Regions from separate parts of the Vibrio sp. VB16 genome, predicted to be linked through region 2. Evidence: predicted binding sites of a transcription regulator. Region 2 holds the regulator's gene; the other holds the start of a gene.
What was found. Region 2 encodes CRP, which controls carbon source genes, mostly activating them, when cyclic AMP is high. Its sites were predicted from a motif close to TGTGANNNNNNTCACA; they were not measured.
Positions count from the first base shown of each region.

Region 1 (4,179 bases), 510 kb from region 2:
AGCCAATGCCGCTCGTAAAATTCGCTCATCCTCTGGGTAAAGCACTGCTTGTAGTAAACGCAGTATGGCGCTCGCCATCGCACTCTTAAATACGCTATCTCTATTAGAGAGATAGACACTCGCCACTCCTTTTTTCGCTAACTCTTGTCGAACGAGTTGACCTTCTCCTCCCGTTCTTACCAAAACCGCAATATTACCGGCTTGTATTGGCTTTCTCTGCCCTTTTGAGTCCACAAAATAGGCCTCATCACTGCTTTGCAATATCTGACTAATTTTTTCTGCGGTTCCCACGGCCATGCTGTTTGTGTAGTCGGTTTTTGCCATTGGTTCGTCTGTTTCTTGTAACCAATAGGTCAGTGCTTTCTGTTTAACCCCATCTAACCACCAGCTACGATTTTCTGCATCTGGGCTTGGGTTAACACGGTGGAAAGGGATGTCATTATCATACACAAAGGGCGAAGCAGCTTGGGTAAAGACCCCATTAGTCGCATTAACCATATCCGCACTAGAGCGCCAATTGATATCCAACGTGTAGTGATCCACCACCTCATTTCTTGCTCGAATATAGGTAAAAATATCTGCACCCCGAAAGCCATAAATCGCTTGTTTGGGGTCCCCTATCATTAGTAAGCCAGATTCTGGATTAGAAAGGTAGATACGGCTGAAAATACTGTACTGCAATGGGTCGGTATCTTGGAATTCATCAATCATCGCGACGGGAAAAAGAGAACGTATCCTTGCTATAAGACTTCCTTGTTCATCCGAGTCAATGGCAGCAGAAAGGTTGGTTAAGAGATCATCAAATGAGAGCCAGTGCCTCTCTTGCTTTATCTGTTGCAAGTTGCCTCTACACACCTGAATTGCGTGCGCCAAAAGCGGTTCTTTAATACTGGGTTTGTTCGCAATAAACCGACTCACGTGAGCAAAAAGAGGATGATCTGGAATGACTTTATTATCCGGTGTTTTTTCTATCAAAAATTCCTGAGTGAATTTCTCTAGCTTATCTGGGTACTGATACCCTTCTGTTGGGTTTTCTGCCCATTGAGAAATCTCGTTAATCCAGGCAGGCAAATTCTTTTTAGTGAATGAGCGCTTACTTACATCAGAGTCAGTTATTATTTGAGGAATATCTTCAACACTTTCTTTCCAGAACGCTTTAAGCGACTCTATCAGAGCAAGGTTTTTAAGGTGAAGCGCTTCCAACGTATCTTCCATCGCTTCCACAGTAAGAGTGACAGGAACGCCAGTTAATTGGGTAGAAATATCCTTAAGAAGTAACTCTGGTTCGCGCCAAATGGTGCGCACTTCATTAGCGAGATTCAGCGAAAGAGAATAAAAATTTCGGCGCCAATAATCAGCAACCACTTGGGCTTTTAGTTTACTTTCATCCGTGATGAATTCATTGTTGAAACGACTGCCAGATTCAAATGCATTTTGCGTTAACATTCGTTGACAAAATCCATGAATAGTGAAAATTGCCGCTTCGTCCATTTGACGCTCGGCATTGAGTAATACCGATATCACCTGTTTAGTATCAGTGAGTTGCTCGAGCAATAACTTTATGACCGGATCGTTACTCTCGCCTCTTAGGAATGCAATTCTTGCGTCATGAATCTTACTTCGAATGCGTTCTCTCAACTCTGCCGTCGCCGCTTCCGTAAAAGTAACCACTAATATTTGGTCCACGGTTAATGGCGAAGTATGACGGCTCTCCTGATCACCATGCCCTAAAAGCAATCGCAGGTACAAACCGGAGATGGTAAAGGTTTTACCTGTACCTGCAGAGGCTTCAATTAACCTTGCTCCATGTAATGGGAAGCTCATCGTGTTTAAGGTTTGCGGCATAGTTCGATTTCTCGGTTATCAGTTACAATTAGCGCGATCACAATCACGGTTAAGCGTATGGTTTACGGTTAATATCTGTTCAAAGAATTTATGGTCCCTCTGGCCATTGTGGCCGTACTGTAAACGCCCTACAAATAATAATGATTTGCGGACGGCCACCCTACATTCTTTTCCCTTTCATGATTTTTATACATCTACATTTTCACTATCTTGTGTCTGTTTCAGTACACTTAATAACACATCACTGGCAAGTACAGAAACCTGTTGGTACAGTGATTCACTCCATTCTGGCCATACTCGATTAATATATCGGTTGCTGCCTTCACCACTAAACTGATAACCATCGTTAAACGTGTTCGCCATTTTGACATCACCGTCTTCTTTCCCTAAAACCAGCCTTTCCATACCGATTAACGCTGTTTTAGGAAAATACGCTAACGGTTGATTTAGGCCATTAAAATAGTATTGCACCAGTTCAACTAGCCATAATTTAGCTTGCTGTTTGTCGACAGGAAGAATGACTTTATGTTCTAGCCCCGATTTGTCATTAAAACCAATTAGGTGTGTTTTTTTATGCTCTCCTACTACTGCCAAACAGAGGTGATCTATCCAAGCTAGAAGTAGATCCTGACTACGAATTCTACCGCTCCGATAACGAACTAACCCGGATTGATAGTTACCCGATATCCAACCGTTAAGGTTGATAGGTTCCTTCCAGTCATCCAGTTCTATCTGCAGATCGACTTCTATATCACCGAGTGGTGCTTGGCAAAGGAACAATAATTCATCCACCAATTTGTCTGTCTTTTCTCGATTAACACTCAGTTCCAATTCACCAAATGCACCAACTGGCAGGCCACCTTTCGCCCGCTGTTGTTGAACAAAGTTCTGATAAACCGTATTTTCATCTTGATTGTCTAGTTTTGCTTTAAGCAATGAATGTAAGAGTTCATCTCTCAAGTTGAAGCTCTGCAGGTTATTAAGCAGAAAAGGTTCGTCATCTTCTGTGGCTCGGCCAAACTCTTCAAAGAACACCTTGAGTCGACGATTAAAAAAGTACTGAACAGGTAACCGCCAAAAACGTTGCAACTCAGCCAATGGAAGGTGCTCTGGTTGTTCGGCAATATCACGGTAGTCGGGTAAAGGTTGTATGAATGGTTCCGCCTTATGCCCGTCTCTTTTGGCCGAAGCAAGCCATTCGCTAGCATAGCTTTGATATTCAATACCAAATGCTTTCTCATTAAAAGGAACCATAGGGTAATGTACCGTTAAGTTACTTATTAACGAGTGGGCAGAGTCATCGCTGTTTGTCTTTTCTTCTCCAACTAAACAGAAGTTTTGTCCGCAATAATCTAGAAGTTCAGAAACAAGGATTGAAGGAGAACGCTCACTATTATCCTGAATTGAACGTCCAACATAGCTTATATAGAGCTTACTTTGTGCCGACAACAATGCTTCCAAAAACAGATACCTATCATCATCACGCCGAGATCGGTCACCCGCCTTCGCCCGTTTATTCATCAAATCTAACCCGTCCTGTGGCATTGCACGAGGATAAACACCATCATTCATACCTAGAAGGCAAACGACTTCGAATGGAATGGAACGCATAGGCATCAACGTGCAAAAATTAACTTGCCCAGCAAGGAAGCGCTGGCTGACACGTGAAGCCGAGAGTTTGGATTGTAAATAATCCACCAAAATAGTGGGTGAAAGGGATTGCAAATAGTTGGCGTCGGAGAGTTGTGTCGCCAGTTGTTGCAACGCATCACGAATAGATTTTAGTGCTACCTCGCCTTCTAATTCTACTAAGAAAAAATCATCGATTAGACGGTAAAGCAGTGCTTGCCAATCCCCTATTGATTGAGCCTGAGCGAGTTCACAACGGTAGGAGGTAATACGATCAATAAAATGGGCGAATTTTCCGGCTATTTCCGCGTCCATTCCTTGTACTTCATTATATGGCGCAATAGATTGAGTTGAGGTTTCATAAACATTGATGCTTTCATGCATCGCGTAGCCCAGTAGCATACGTTGAATGCCAAACAACCAGGTATTTTGCTTGGTATCTGGGAGGTTAAACTCGGATCCAGTCGTACTATCAAGCCCCCATCGAATACCGGTTTCCTCTACCCAACGTTTACCTTTCTCAAATTCATTATCACTTAAAGAGAATCGACAAAGAATTTCTGGTGTCTCGAGTAATTCAAGAACCTCAGACGCACTGCACCGGCTATCTGGTAGTGTTAACAAACGGATAAAAGCATTCAGGATTGGGCTCTCTTGAGAGGCACTCCTATCAGAAATTGAAAATGGGATGTAGCGTTTGCCCGG
Region 1 covers NZ_CP087590.1:2,856,157-2,860,335, forward strand. The annotation lists gene recB (exodeoxyribonuclease V subunit beta) at 1-1,845, opposite strand, end outside; gene recC (exodeoxyribonuclease V subunit gamma) at 2,032-4,179, opposite strand, start outside.
Region 1: the regulator CRP is predicted to act here: its motif matches at 1,878-1,893, upstream of recB (exodeoxyribonuclease V subunit beta).

Region 2 (4,179 bases):
TCAAATTCGTCAACAAATCGAAGAAGCAACGTCAGACTACGACAAAGAGAAGCTACAAGAACGTGTCGCGAAACTCGCGGGCGGTGTTGCAGTAATCAAAGTCGGTGCAGCAACTGAAGTTGAAATGAAAGAGAAAAAAGATCGCGTAGAAGATGCACTTCACGCTACTCGCGCAGCCGTTGAAGAAGGCGTTGTTGCTGGTGGTGGTGTTGCACTTATTCGTGCAGCATCGAAAGTCGTTGGCCTTGAAGGTGCTAACGAAGAGCAAAACGTAGGTATTCGCGTTGCACTTCGTGCTATGGAAGCGCCGTTGCGTCAAATCGTTGAAAATGCGGGCGACGAAGATTCTGTTGTTGCTAACAACGTTAAAGCTGGTGAAGGTAGCTACGGCTACAACGCGGCGACAGGCGAATACGGTGATATGATTGCAATGGGTATCCTAGACCCAACTAAAGTAACTCGTAGCGCGCTACAGTTTGCCGCATCGGTTGCTGGTCTTATGATCACAACAGAAGCGATGATTACCGATATGCCAGCTAAAGATTCAGGTGGAATGCCTGATATGGGCGGCATGGGTGGTATGGGTGGCATGCCAGGCATGATGTAAGAAGGATTTGGCTTCTCGTCACTGAATGTCTTGCTCTCAAGTCACACAGTTTAGAGAACCCTAAACCTTGTTATAGTAAAAACCGAAGTTTTATCGCTTCGGTTTTTTTGTGCGTGTAGAAAATGGTTTAATTACTGGTTAGGCTTAATATTAATTATAAATTAGAAGAGAAGTGACGAAGTGCAAAGTATTATCCGAATACGACCATATACCCCAGAGGACGCCTGTACGTTGAGAACGTTGTTTTTTGATACTGTGCGTAGTGTAAATAGAAAGGACTACTCTGAAAGGCAAATAGAAGCTTGGGCATCAGATGAAATTACGCTTGATAGTTGGCAGGCACTTCTGGATAAACTTGTGCCTTTTGTCGCCGAAATTGATAACAGGATAGTGGGTTATGCCGATCTCCAATCTGATGGATTGATTGGCCATTTTTATGTCGATCACAATCATCAAAGTATGGGGATTGCGGGTGCTTTAATGCAACAAATTTTCCAGCAAGGTAATAAAAGCAAAATTCGTCGACTTTATTCGCATGTCAGTATTACTGCGAAACCTTTTTTTGAACACTATGGTTTTAAGGTAGCAGAAGAGCGACAAGTGGATCTCAGAGGGCAAACACTCATTAATTATAGAATGGAACTGCAACTATAAACCAATGCGTATCTTTTCTTATGGCATAAAAAAAGCAGCGTAAACGCTGCTTTTTAATCAATGCTGTTTGTGACGGTATTAACGTGTACCGTAAACGACGATAGTTTTACCGTGAGCAGAAATTAAATTCTGTTCTTCAAGCATCTTAAGAATACGACCAACAGTTTCACGTGAACAACCTACAATCTGACCAATCTCTTGACGAGTGATCTTAATTTGCATGCCGTCTGGATGAGTCATCGCATCTGGTTGTTTTGCTAAGTTCAGAAGTGTTTGAGCAATACGTCCCGTCACATCTAAGAATGCTAAGTCACCAACTTTTTGACTAGTCGTTTGTAGACGGCTTGCCATTTGAGCTGAAAGACGCATTAAAATGTCAGGATTAACTTGAATAAGCTGGCGGAATTTCTTAAACGAAATTTCAGCTACTTCACATGGTGATTTAGCACGAACCCATGCAGTACGCTCTTGATCTTCTTCGAATAGACCTAGCTCACCGATGAAGTCTCCTTGGTTAAGGTAAGAAAGAATCATCTCTTTACCTTCTTCATCCTTGATAAGCACAGCTACAGAGCCTTTCACAATGTAATACAGAGTTTCCGCTTTTTCTCCAGCGTGGATAAGCGTACTTTTGGAAGGATATTTATGAATATGACAATGCGAAAGAAACCACTCTAACGTTGGATCGGTTTGAGGTTTACCAAGAACCATAATTATCTCACTATTATCTGTAGGGCCTGTGCCAGCAGCTTTCCTTTGCTGTGTCCCCGTATTATTGGTGACGTTAGCATAAGATTTTAAATTCATAGCTGCAAGCTACACATGTATATAGGTTAAGAATAGTATCCTTTTTTGCAGTCAATTTCTTGATTTTGATCGCCCTGATTTCCCGTTTCTCTAAGCAAAACTGTGCACATCATCACGGTATCAGAACTAAACTGCATTCAGGCTTAATTTTTAGCCGATTTTCCCAGTTTCTATTAATTGTTGTAGAACCGGTCTGATTATTAATTCCATAGCAAAACTCATTTTTCCTCCTGGAACCACCAGAGTGTTATGGCGAGAAACAAAAGAGCCATCAATCATGGCTAAAAGATAAGGAAAGTCTACATTCTTCATTCCACGTAATCGAATCACGACGAAGCTCTCGTCCAAACTGGGTATCGCTTTCGCATTCAGTGGGTTTGAAGTATCAACAGTCGGAACCCGTTGGAAGTTTATGTGCGTTCGAGAAAACTGAGGGGTAATGTAGTTAAGATAATCATCCATAGAACGAACGATGGAGTCGGTCACGGCTTCTCGTGAATGGCCTCTATCTCGCGTATCTCGTACAAATTTTTGGATCCACTCAAGGTTCACAATGGGGACCATGCCGATTAGCAAGTCAACATGTTGTGAAACATTTATATCACCATCGACAACAGCACCATGCAAGCCTTCATAAAAAAGAACATCGCTATCTTCTGCTAGGTCTTGCCAGGGAGTGAATGTGCCGGGCATCTGATTATAAGGCACGGCCTCATCAAAGGAATGTAAGTATCGTCTTACCTGACCTTGACCTTCATCGCCATACTTTCTAAAAAACTGTTCAAGGGCAGGGAAGTTATTGGCCTCTGCACCAAAGTAACTAATGTGTTTGCCTTGTTCTTTTGCTTTTCGAATTTCAATGTCCATTTCCGGGCGAGTAAATCGGTGAAAACTGTCACCTTCCACCCACGCGGCTTTCACGTCCATCATACTAAACATTTTTCTGAATGCTTCAGATGTCGTCGTTGTTCCTGCGCCAGATGAACCTGTAACTGCGATAATCGGATGTTTTGCTGACATGAGATTCCTTGTCGCTACATTGATGATAATGATGATAATGAAGATATGAAATTAGTGTATGAGATTCTATAAAAAGAATAAACGCTTTACTTTTTGTTATCAGAACTCGCGCTTGAGTTTTATATCGACGGTTTCGTGAAGCTCAGAAAAAACAATCACCGCTTCTCCTGTCTTAAGCTGGGTTCGTACCTGACTGACTTTATCGTCTAAGGTCGTTTCGCTTTGGCCGTAATCTGTCCCTTCTCTTAATACAAACTCTTTGATTAGATTTTCAAGCGTCTCGCTATCTATTTCTTGCCATGGAATGATCATAAAGCCTACTTTTATTCATGATGCGATGTGTTGGTAATATTTGGGTATTGCTTGTTCCAACCAAAAAACGGGTTTAGTCAAGGTTCCGGATAAAAAGCCCACATGACCACCTTGTTTAAAAAGGCGATAGTGTATATTTTTGTTTAATGGAAAGTTTGGTATTACCGCTTGAGTCATAAATGGGTCGTCTTCGGCATGAATGACCTGCAAAGGGATGTTGACCTTATTAATAACATGGATGCCAGAACATTGTTGATAATAATCGTTAGCATTTTTAAACCCATGTAACGGTGCCGTGATCATATCATCGAAGCCATAAAGCGTTTTTAAGGCCTTTAGATCCTGCGTTGAAACGCCAAGTTCCGACACTAGTTGATTCTGTTTCTGTAGCGCATTTTTCTTTAGAGAGGTTAAAAGATAGTTCCGATAAATCTTGGAAAACCCTTGTTCAATTCTTGATGAACATGCTGCTAAGTCAAGAGGTGCAGAGACGACGGTGGCCGCTTCTACTATAGGATCGTCATTGTATTTAGCCAAATAATTAACCAGCATGTTTCCGCCAAGCGATATACCAATGGCGACCTTCGGCTGATCTGGAAACCTGTTTTGTATATGCTCTAAAAAGAAACGAGGGTCCTCGATTTCACCTGAGTGATAGGCTCTCGCTAGCCGATTGGGTCTGCCGCTACAGCCTCGAAAATGCATCATGACAGATAGCCAACCCTGCTGAGAAAAAGCATGCATCAAGCCATTGGCGTATGGACTCTCGAAGCTGCCTT
Region 2 covers NZ_CP087590.1:3,364,357-3,368,535, reverse strand. The annotation lists gene groL (chaperonin GroEL) at 1-607, shown strand, start outside; gene IUZ65_RS15345 (GNAT family N-acetyltransferase) at 797-1,261, shown strand; gene crp (cAMP-activated global transcriptional regulator CRP) at 1,340-1,972, opposite strand; gene IUZ65_RS15335 (phosphoribulokinase) at 2,219-3,088, opposite strand; gene IUZ65_RS15330 (YheU family protein) at 3,188-3,400, opposite strand; gene IUZ65_RS15325 (hydrolase) at 3,416-4,179, opposite strand, start outside.